Regions from separate parts of the Pseudoduganella aquatica genome, predicted to be linked through region 1. Evidence: riboswitches for the same ligand, from Rfam matches in the RefSeq annotation. Region 1 holds a riboswitch; each other region holds the start of a gene.
What was found. A riboswitch is a leader RNA that binds a small molecule or an ion and turns the genes downstream of it on or off. The one in region 1 is predicted to bind cobalamin.
Positions count from the first base shown of each region.

Region 2: it holds a riboswitch for cobalamin, as region 1 does, so the genes downstream of both, KT882_RS02295 (cobaltochelatase subunit CobN) here and KT882_RS30440 (TonB-dependent receptor plug domain-containing protein) in region 1, are expected to answer to the same signal.
Region 3: it holds a riboswitch for cobalamin, as region 1 does, so the genes downstream of both, KT882_RS21130 (CoA-acylating methylmalonate-semialdehyde dehydrogenase) here and KT882_RS30440 (TonB-dependent receptor plug domain-containing protein) in region 1, are expected to answer to the same signal.

Region 1 is NZ_CP086370.1:6,812,910-6,816,177, forward strand. Features, by position in the region: gene cobT (nicotinate-nucleotide--dimethylbenzimidazole phosphoribosyltransferase) at 1-312, shown strand, start outside; gene KT882_RS30430 (adenosylcobinamide-GDP ribazoletransferase) at 325-1,107, shown strand; gene KT882_RS30435 (histidine phosphatase family protein) at 1,107-1,682, shown strand; cobalamin riboswitch at 1,688-1,916, shown strand; gene KT882_RS30440 (TonB-dependent receptor plug domain-containing protein) at 1,983-3,268, shown strand, end outside.
Region 2 is NZ_CP086370.1:508,997-512,264, reverse strand. Features, by position in the region: gene KT882_RS02295 (cobaltochelatase subunit CobN) at 1-1,146, opposite strand, end outside; cobalamin riboswitch at 1,214-1,431, opposite strand; gene KT882_RS02290 (hypothetical protein) at 1,645-3,159, shown strand; gene KT882_RS02285 (DCC1-like thiol-disulfide oxidoreductase family protein) at 3,131-3,268, shown strand, end outside.
Region 3 is NZ_CP086370.1:4,735,630-4,738,897, reverse strand. Features, by position in the region: gene KT882_RS21135 (acyl-CoA dehydrogenase family protein) at 1-290, opposite strand, end outside; gene KT882_RS21130 (CoA-acylating methylmalonate-semialdehyde dehydrogenase) at 301-1,806, opposite strand; cobalamin riboswitch at 1,956-2,172, opposite strand; gene KT882_RS21125 (serine hydrolase domain-containing protein) at 2,203-3,268, opposite strand, start outside.

The DNA.
Region 1 (3,268 bases):
GCCATGCTGAAGGCGGCCGAGCTGCGCAAGGTACTGCTGATCGACGGCTTTATCGTCACCAGCGCGCTGCTGGTTGCGGCGCGCCTGCAGCCTGCGATTCTCGACTACTGCGTGTTCGCGCACTGCTCCGACGAAAGCGGCCATAAGCTGATGCTGGAGAACCTGGGCGCGCGTCCGCTGCTGAACCTGGGCCTGCGCCTGGGCGAAGGCACCGGCAGCGCGCTGGCCCTGCCGCTGCTGCATGCGGCGGTGAATTTCGTGAACCAGATGGCGACCTTTGAGTCGGCTCAGGTCAGCGAGAAGTCAGAGTAAATCCGCGCCGCCATGCATCAGCTCCGCCTGTTCTTTATCGCGCTGCAGTTCTTCACGCGCCTGCCCATTCCGCGCTGGGTGGGCTTTGAGCCATCCTGGCTGCACCATGCGTCGCGCTACTTCCCGCTCGTGGGGCTGGTGGTGGCGGCCATCGCTGCGGCGGTGTATGCGGCGGCGGCTTGGGTCTTTCCCGCTCCGGTGGCGGTGCTGCTGGCGACGGCGGCCGGCATCTACGCCACCGGCGCCTTCCATGAAGACGGCTTTGCCGATATGTGCGACGGCTTTGGCGGCGGCATGACGCCCGAGCGCGTGCTTGAGATCATGAAGGACTCGCGCATAGGCGCTTATGGCGCCATCGGCACCATCTGCCTGCTGGCGGTGAAGTGCACGGCGCTGGCCATGCTGCCGCCCGCCGTGGCGGTGGCCGCGCTGTTCCTTGCGCATCCGCTTTCCCGGCTAGCCGCCACCTCGCTGATCTGGCGCATGGAATACGCGCGCGCCGAGGGCAAGGCCAAGCCCATGGCGCAGGAAATGAGCGGTGCGGAATTCAGCATTGCGTGCGCCTGCGCCGCGCTGCCTGCGGCGCTCATCGGCTGGATGGGATGGCTGCCCTGGCTTTCCATAGGCGCGGCAACGCTGGCGGCGCTGGCCGCCGCCGTCTGGCTGGGCCGCAAATTCAAGCGCCGCATCGGCGGCTATACGGGCGACTGCCTGGGCGCGGTGCAGCAACTTGCCGAAGTGCTGATCTATCTCTGCGTGCTGGCCGGGCTGGGCCACGGCGGATGGCAAGCTTGATGCGCCTGATCCTGGTACGCCATCCGCAACCGCTGGTGGCGCCGGGCGTTTGCTACGGCAGCAGCGACCTGCCAGCAGCGCCGGACGATATCGTGCGCGTGCACACCGCGCTGCTGGCCAGCGCCAGCATTCCTCCCGGGACGCCTGTCTACGCCAGTCCTTTGCAGCGCTGCGCTGTGCTGGCAGGCCGCCTTGGCGCCCATACGCTGGACGCGCGCCTGGCCGAAATGGATTTCGGCGCCTGGGAGCTGCGCAGCTGGGACGATATTCCGCGCGCCGAGGTGGATGCCTGGGCGGCGGACCTCGCGAACTACCGTCCCGGTGGCGGGGAAAACGTGCTGCAAGTGGCGGCGCGCGTGGCGGCGTTCAGGGCGGAGCTGCTGGACCAGCGCCAGCACGAGGACCAGCATCCGCAATCCGCCATCATCTGCCATGCCGGCACCATCCGCGTGCTGATGGCGCTTGAAGCGGGCCTGAAAGCCGGCCTCCCTCTCGACGAAATCGCGCTGCGGGCCGCCGCCGCGCCGCACAAAATCGCTTACGGCGAAACTGTCATTTTGGAAGCTGTCGCCTGAAGCCGATATAATGGCGGCGTTTTGGTGCCCGCGCGCATGTCCATGCGCGCAGTTAAACGGGAAACACGACGCCGCTCCCCACAAGGAAAACGGCCAACGTGTGCTGCCCCCGCAACGGTAAACAAGTGTCGCCCACAGCGACAAGCTGCCTCCTTAAGACCACTGTGCTTTGCATGGGAAGGTGAGACAGTTCAACTTGCGAGCCCGGATACCGGCCAAAGCAGGTGGATGCGCTGCGCGCATCTGTTCAATCCAGCCCACGGGGAAGTAGGCTGGTTGCATACTATACAAAGAAATAATATGAGCTCTCCTGTAATCCGGCATGCGGCCGCCACGTCGCTTGCGCTGGCTATTCCTATGGCCGCCTCGATGACTGTTGCCGCGCCTGCCCACGCCCAGACCATCACCCCAGACAGCGTGATCGTCACCGCCACCCGCTCGCCGCAGCTGCAGCGCGACGTGCTGAGCGACATCGTCACCCTGGGCGCGGAAGAAATCGCGCGCTCCGGCGCCGGCTCCATCACCGACCTGCTGCAGCGCCAGCGCGGCATCGAGATCTCCCGCAACGGCGGCCCCGGCACCAATTCCAGCGTGTTCCTGCGCGGCGCCAACGCCAACCAGACCGTGGTGCTGGTGGACGGCGTGCGCATCGGCTCCCTGTCGTCCGGCACGGCCAGCTGGTCCGGCATTCCGCTGCAGGCGATCGACCGCGTTGAAATCGTCTACGGCCCCATGAGCTCCCTGTATGGCGCCGACGCCATAGGCGGCGTCATACAGATCTTCACGAAAAAGGGCGCAGGCCCGCAGACCGTGTCGGCCTCGCTCGGCGCCGGCAGCGACAAGACGCGCAAATTTGACGCCAGCATCTTCGGCGCCACCGCAGGCGACAACAGCTTCAGCTACGCGCTCAGCGCCGGCAAGGAAAAATCGGACGGCTTCTCCGCCACCAAGCCTGGCAGCACCAGCTACAACGCCGACGACGATGGCTACGACCGCGTAAGCACCTCCGGCCAGTTCGGCTTCCAGGTCGCCAAGGGCCATGACCTGGGCCTGGTTTTCCTGAACAGCCGCACCGACGGCCAGTTCGACAGCGGCGCCAGCCGCTACGACACGCGCAGCCAGACCAAGCTGTCCAACATCGGCGTGTTCAGCAAGAACCAGCTGGCAGCCAACTGGCACAGCACCGTGCAAGTGGCCAAGGCAGAAGACACCTCGGTCTCCGACACCGGCGTGGCCAGCGCCTACAGCCGCATCGAAAGCAAGCAGACCGACGCCACCTGGCAGAATGACATCCGCATCGGCGAAGACACCCTGCAAGTGCTGTTCGGCCACCGCGAAGAAGAGGTGGTGTCCGGTACCACGCCTGCGCTGGGCAAGGTCCGCAAGACCGATTCCTACGCCGGCGCCTACAGCCTGAAGCGCGGCGCGCACCTGGCCACGTTCGGCCTGCGCGCGGACGACAGCTCGCAGTACGGCACCAAGACCACCGGCTCGGCCGGCTACGGCTATCGCTTCAGCAACGCGCTGCGCGCCAGCGCCAGCTACGCCACCAGCTTCCGCGCGCCGACCTTCAATGAGCTTTACTA
Region 2 (3,268 bases), 550 kb from region 1:
TTCGTCGGCCAGCACCACCGGCGGACGGTTTTCTATGCCGGTCTGCTTGTCGCGCTGCGGCTGGCCCAGGGCCGCCACCACGATGGGCTGGCCTATGCCCTGCAGCTCCGGCAGCGCCACGCGGTACTGCACCGAGTCCGGCGGCAGGCCGTCCGGCGACAAGCGCCATTGCACGGCGCTACGGTCGGACAGGCGGATGGCCTTGAAGACCGGCACATTGAGCCGCTTGAACGCTTCGGTGACCGCTTCTCGCCCTTCGGCCGCGCCCACCACAAAGTCCTGCAACACCACCAGCGCCGCCGGCTGGGCCGGTGCGACCAGCTCGGGCAGGCGCTCCAGCGCCTCGCGCGAGGCGCCGCCCCAGCGCGTGAGCACCTGCACGCAGGGCTGGCCGCGCTGTTCAATCTGCCGGCACACGGCGGCGGGAACCACGCTATCCATATTGGACAGGTCCAGCACCACCACGGTGGGCTGCGCCTTCAGGCCGAGCTGCGCAGCCTTGCCCCAGGCCTGCGCATCGGTCAGCTCGCGCTGGCCCACGCGCACGCGCAGCGTTGGTTCAGGCTGCGGGTCCGCAAGCTTCATGGCCGGATTGAGAAGATGCGCGAACAGCGCCGCCGTGTTGTCCACGCCGCCCGCCTGCCAAACCTGGCGCGCCGCCAGCCAGCGGCTCGCGGCGGGGTCGGCCTGCGCGGCTTTCAGGGCGGCGGGCGGCGGCGCTTCGGAGGACAGTTCGCGCAGCGTGTCCGGCGAAAAGGCCTGCAGGCTGGCACGCCCGTCGCGGCTCATCAGGCTCAGGCTCGCTTCGCCATTGAAGGCCAGCACGGCGGTCTGCGCGCGGAGGTTGCGCGGCAAGGCGTCCTTCAGGCGGCGCGCGGGGTCGCCGAACAAGGACACGGCCAGCACGCTGTCGGCCTGCTTGATCCAGAGGCCGGCGTCTCGTTCGCTGGCGGCCATCCACTGGGCCGGCGTGCGCAGCACGATGCGGTCGCCGGGATGGCTGGCCAGATGGCGGTGCGCGGCCTCGATGGCGGCCGGCGCGGCGCGCTCGGTGACGATGGCGAACAGATTGGCCGCAGGCGCGTGCGCACAAGCGCAGGCGCACAGCAGCGCTGCGGCTAGCCGCAGGAGTATGGAAGTGCCCAATTTGAACTTTAGCAGTGACTGCGCGCCAGGCGCGCAGGAAAACAGGAAAAACCACACCCCGGGTTTTGCACAATCTTCGTGACTGGCCGGTCTTCTGGCTGGCCTTCATCCTTCCCTGACCCTGCCTTCCCGTGCAATGCACAGTGGCGTTCGGTCAAAGTCGTCAGGCTTACAGCAGCGGGGGCTGCGCCGGACTGGCCCGCAATGAAAATCGCGCGCGTCACCGGCTTCCCGTTTCACCCTCCAGCCGACAAGCGGGAGGGCACCATTCACGTAATGCCGCGATTCTACCGTACCCGGCGTCTACATTGAACAAATTTGAGCAAGGTCATGAAACCCCTTCGTCGCGCTGGACGCGCGCGACCATGCGCATTATGGTTTTTGCACCGCATGGAAAAGGTAGGCCATGAAACCGTCCACTTGCAGCGCCATCGCCCCGCCCGGGGCGGAGATTGAACCGGCCGCAAACTGGCCCACCCTGCTGGCGGTGGCCGTGTTTTGGCCGTCCTGCTACAGGGCCACTGGCTGGCCCTGGGCCTGCTGCGCAGCTATCCTTCCGCCACGCTGCTGGCGCTCTTGGCCGTGCTGGCCTTCTGCATTGCGGCGTCCGGCATGACCTACGAAGCGGCGCCCCGGCCGCTGCGCACGCTCATGCGCGGCCTGGGCATTGCCTGCGGCCTTTACAGCATCCTGCTCTACCCTTCGGTCCCGGCGATTGCGCATGACTTCAATGGCTGGAGCCAGTTCATGCTGTCCGCCGCATGGCTAAGCGCGGGACTGGCGGCGCTGCTGGCCATGCAACGCCCGGCCTGGCTGCTGTACTGCGGCTTCTACGTCTACTGGATCAAGCATGCGGCGGGCTATATCACCGGCTTTCCCTACGAGACGCTGCTCGACGTCTATCCGCTGATACAGCTGCCGGCCTACCTGGCCGTATCGCTGCTTGCGCTGGAGCTGGTCAAGCGCGCATGGCCTGCGTGCCGCAAGCACCTGGCTGGCGCGGCGCCCTACTGGACCGTGCTGTTCATCGCCATCGCCATGCAGGCCGCGAACTATTTCTATTCCTCGCTGGCCAAGGGCAACCTGGATGGCGGTGTGCTGGACTGGGTGCTGAACAACGAAAACCGCAACATCTATCACATCGCGCTGCATAACAAGCAGCTGCTATGGGGCGACTGGACGGCGCTTACCGGTGCGGTGTCCAGCCTGCTGCAGCTGGTGGGGCGGCCGTTCGCGGTGGGCGTTTTCCTGATCCAGCTGTCGGCCATACTGGTGTTCTCCAACCGGCGCCTGCTGCTGCTGCAGTTCGCCTTGTTCGACCTGATGCATCTCGGGATTTTTGTCCTGGTCGGCGCGAATTTCTGGACCTGGTTCATGGTGAACCTGTCCATCATCGCTGCGGCGTCGCAGCTGCCGCGCAGCGCGTTCAACTGGCGCACGGGCGCCGCGGGCGCGCTCGCCATTGCGCTGTCGCCGCTGTTCGCGCATGTCGCCAGGCTGGGCTGGTATGACAGCCTGGCCGTCAACGAAGTGTATTTTGAAGTGATGCAGAAGGACGGCGGCACAGCGCGGGTGCCGTCGACCGCGTTCGGCTTTTATTCCTATCCGATAGCGCACATGAGCTTTGGCCTGCCGCCGGGGAACTACCTGCCCACGGCCACCAACGGCGGCACCTTGTCCTCCGCCGTGTTGCGCCAGTCCTACCGCTGCGATTTCAGCAGTTCGGCGCCCGCTGCAGGCGCGGCCTGGAACGGCGCGGCGCTGTCGGCCTTTATCCGGGGCTTTCACCGCCAGGTGCTCGGCAAGACGGGGCCGGACGGGCGCTGGTCGAACCAGCTCTACCCCCATCATTTCTGGAGCGCGCCGTCGGTGGAGCATGCATTTGCGGGCGTCGACATGCGCAGCGTGGACGCGTATCGGCTGGTGGTAGAGTCGGTATGTCTCGACCCGGACAGCGGCGCCCTGAAGCGAAAGGTCTATCACAATGAATATCGTATCGGCCTTGCAGGCTGAGTATCCCGGCGGCCTGGTGATTGTGTACGACGGCGAGTGCCCGTTCTGTGCCAGCTATGTGCAGGTGCTCAAGCTGCGCGAGTCCGCCGGTCCGGTGCACCTGGTCGAT
Region 3 (3,268 bases), 2.1 Mb from region 1:
ATCATGGCGCTGGCCATGTTGTGGATTGTGAGATAGGCCGTGGTGGAAGGGCAGGCGCGCGCCAGCTCCTCGAACACCACGGTGGCGTCCAGGCGCGACAGGCCCAGGCCGCCCATGGCCTGCGGCACGTACAGGCCGCAGAAACCCAGCTCGCCCGCATGCGCAATGGTCTGGCGCGGGAAGATGCCCTCGGCGTCCCAGCGCGCCGCCTGCCCGGCCATTTCGCGCGCGGCGAACTGGCGCGCGGCGTCCTGGTAGGCACGCTGGTCCTCGTTCAGTTCGAAGTCCATGACGGCCTCCTTACTTGAGCGAGATGGTCGTGTTGACGCCCGCTGTCACGGCCGCGTCGTCGAACCAGCGCGCGGTGATGGTCTTGGTCTGGGTGTAGAAGGCCACCACCTGCTTGCCGTAGGGACCAAGGTCGCCCAGCTTGGAGCCGCGCGAGCCGGTGAAGGAGAACAGCGGCACCGGTACCGGGATGGGCACGTTGATGCCGACCTGGCCGGCGTCCACGTCCTCCTCGAAAGTGCGGGCCGCCGCGCCGGACTGCGTGAACAGCGCCGTGCCGTTGCCGTTCGGGTTGGCGTTGATGATGGCGATGGCTTCCTTCAGGCTGGCGGCGTGCATCACGCACAGCACGGGGCCGAAGATTTCCTCCTTGTAGACTGCCATCTCGCGCGTGACGCCGGAGAACACGGTGGGGCCGACGAAGTTGCCGTTCTCGTAGCCGGGCACCACGGGGCCGCGCCCGTCCAGCTCCAGCTTGGCGCCTTCCTCTATGCCCTGGCCTATGAGCTGCTGCACGCGGGCCTTGGCCTTGCGCGAGATCAGCGGGCCGATGTCGGCGCCCGGTTCCGCGCCGGCGCTGATCTTGAGCGTCTGCGCTTTCTTCACCAGCTCCGGCAGCCATTGCTGCGCCTCCCCGACCAGGATCACCACCGACAGCGCCATGCAGCGCTGGCCCGCCGCGCCGAAGGCGGCGCCGGCCAGGTTGTTCAGGGTCTGCTCGCGGTGCGCGTCCGGCAGCACGATGGCGTGGTTCTTCGCGCCCATCATGCACTGCGCACGCTTGCCCGCCAGCGAGGCGCGCTGGTACACGTGCGTGCCCACCGTGGTGGAGCCGACGAAGGAGACGGCCTTGATGTCCGGATGGTCGCAAATGGCGTTGACCACGTCCGCGCCGCCGTGCACCACGTTGAGCACGCCAGGCGGAATGCCGGCTTGCAGCGCCAGTTCGGCCAAGCGCATGGTCACCATCGGGTCCTGCTCGGACGGCTTGAGGATGAAGGTGTTGCCGCAGGCGATAGCCATCGGGAACATCCACAGCGGGATCATGGCGGGGAAGTTGAACGGCGTGATGCCGGCGCACACGCCCAGCGGCTGGTGCACGGTGTAGGTGTCCACGCCGCCGGCCACGTTGCTGGCCAGTTCGCCCATCTGCAGCTGGCCGATATTGGCCGCATGCTCCACCACTTCCAGGCCGCGGAAGATGTCGCCCTCGGCGTCGGCCAGGGTCTTGCCTTGCTCGGCGGTGAGCAGGGCGGCCAGTTCCGCCATGTGTTCGCGTATCAGCGCCTGGTATTTGAGGAAGATGCGGGCGCGCGCGCCGATGGGCGTTTTGCGCCAGGTCTGGAAAGCGGCTTTCGCGGCGGCGGCGGCTTGCGCCATTTCGTCCGGCGTGGCGTGCGGCACGCGCGCGATCACTTCCTGGGTGGCGGGGTTGACGACGTCGCTCCAGTGCTCGGTGCGCGACTCGACGAGGGCGCCGTTGATGAGGAGTTTGACGGTAGGGATAGCAGTAGCCATGGTGTGTCTTCCTTGATGGGCGGCGCGTGCGTCATTGCGCGTGTTGCGCCGCCAGTCTGCAAAAGTAAGCCGGACGGCGTCTTGCGCCGCGCGGCACCCGCCACGCGCCTTCCGCACGTGGCCAGACCCGGCGCCGCCATGGAGCGGGCGGCGCTGAAGATCAACAGGCCGGTATCCGGGCTTGCAAGTCTTGCTGCTTCGCCTTCCCAGTCTCGTGGACCAGTGGCATGGATGAAGCAGCCGCACTTGCCTACCGTTGCGGAGGCAGCAGGGGCTTGGGGGCGCACCGCATCGAGCGCGCCGACCACTTTCCCGTTTAACGCCGGACAAGAATTTGCCCGGCGCACCTGTTAAATAAAGATTAGCATAACAATTGACGTTTACGTTAACGTAATTTCATTTATCGCTTGCCGGGGACTTCAAGCTGCGCACGATGGCGTCGCGCAGGGTGAACAGATGGCGGTTGCCGTCAAACTCCGCTTTGGGTGAATTGCCGGTATGGACGATGATCACCCTGGCCAGCGGATCGATGAAGATGTTTTGCCCGTTCGTCCCCCAGAAAAACGATCTGCCCCCGGCCGCCTGCGGAATCCAGGTATGCAGGCCGTAGTAGGGCGGCCTGGGCGGCTGCGGCTTGTCCGGGCGGAGCGCGGTCATGGCTGCGATCCAGTCCGCAGGCACCACCTGCTTATCGCCGATCCTGCCCTGATTCATCACCAGGTAGCCCAGCCGGGCGTAGTCGCGCAAGGTGGCGGCGAACTGGCCTTGCACGCCTTCTTCGCCGTTCTGGTTCTTGATCCAGTGCGCGCTGCTTTCCGCGCCCATGGGGATCCAGAGCTTCTGCTCCAGGTAGCTGGTGAGATCCATGCCGACGCGCTGGCGCAGCATGGCTCCCAGCATGGCCGTCTGCGCGCCGTTGTACTGGAACTGCGTGCCGGGCGCCGACGAGCGTTCGCGCTTGCCACGCAGGTAGTCGCGCACGTTCTGCCGTGGCGACACCATGGGATTGGTGGCGCGGTTATCCGCTTCGGCGCCGGGTTCGAATGAATTGACCAGGGCGGCGCCCGAGGTCATCCGCAGCAGGTCTTCCACGGTGGCCGGGGCGAAGGCGCTGTCCTTGAAGTCGGGCAGTACCGCGTCCACGCGTTCGCTGAGCGAGAGCTTGCCTTCCGAGACCGCGATGCCGACCAGCAGGGCCAGCACCGTTTTGGACATGGATGCGGACAGCAGTTTGTCGGCGGCGCCGCCGCCTTGCAGGTAGCGTTCAAAGACGATGTCGCGGTCCTTCAGTATCAGCAAGCCGGTGGTGCAGAATTTGCCGAGATAGTCGTCCAGCGTCGCAGCGGCGCTTTCTCCGGGCAGCTTGTAGCTGACGCTTTTCAACGGTGCGCCCAGCCTCAGCGCCAACGGCGCGGGCGACGCGCTTGCCGTGTTGTTCGGATAGCTGCGCTGCGGGTTGCGG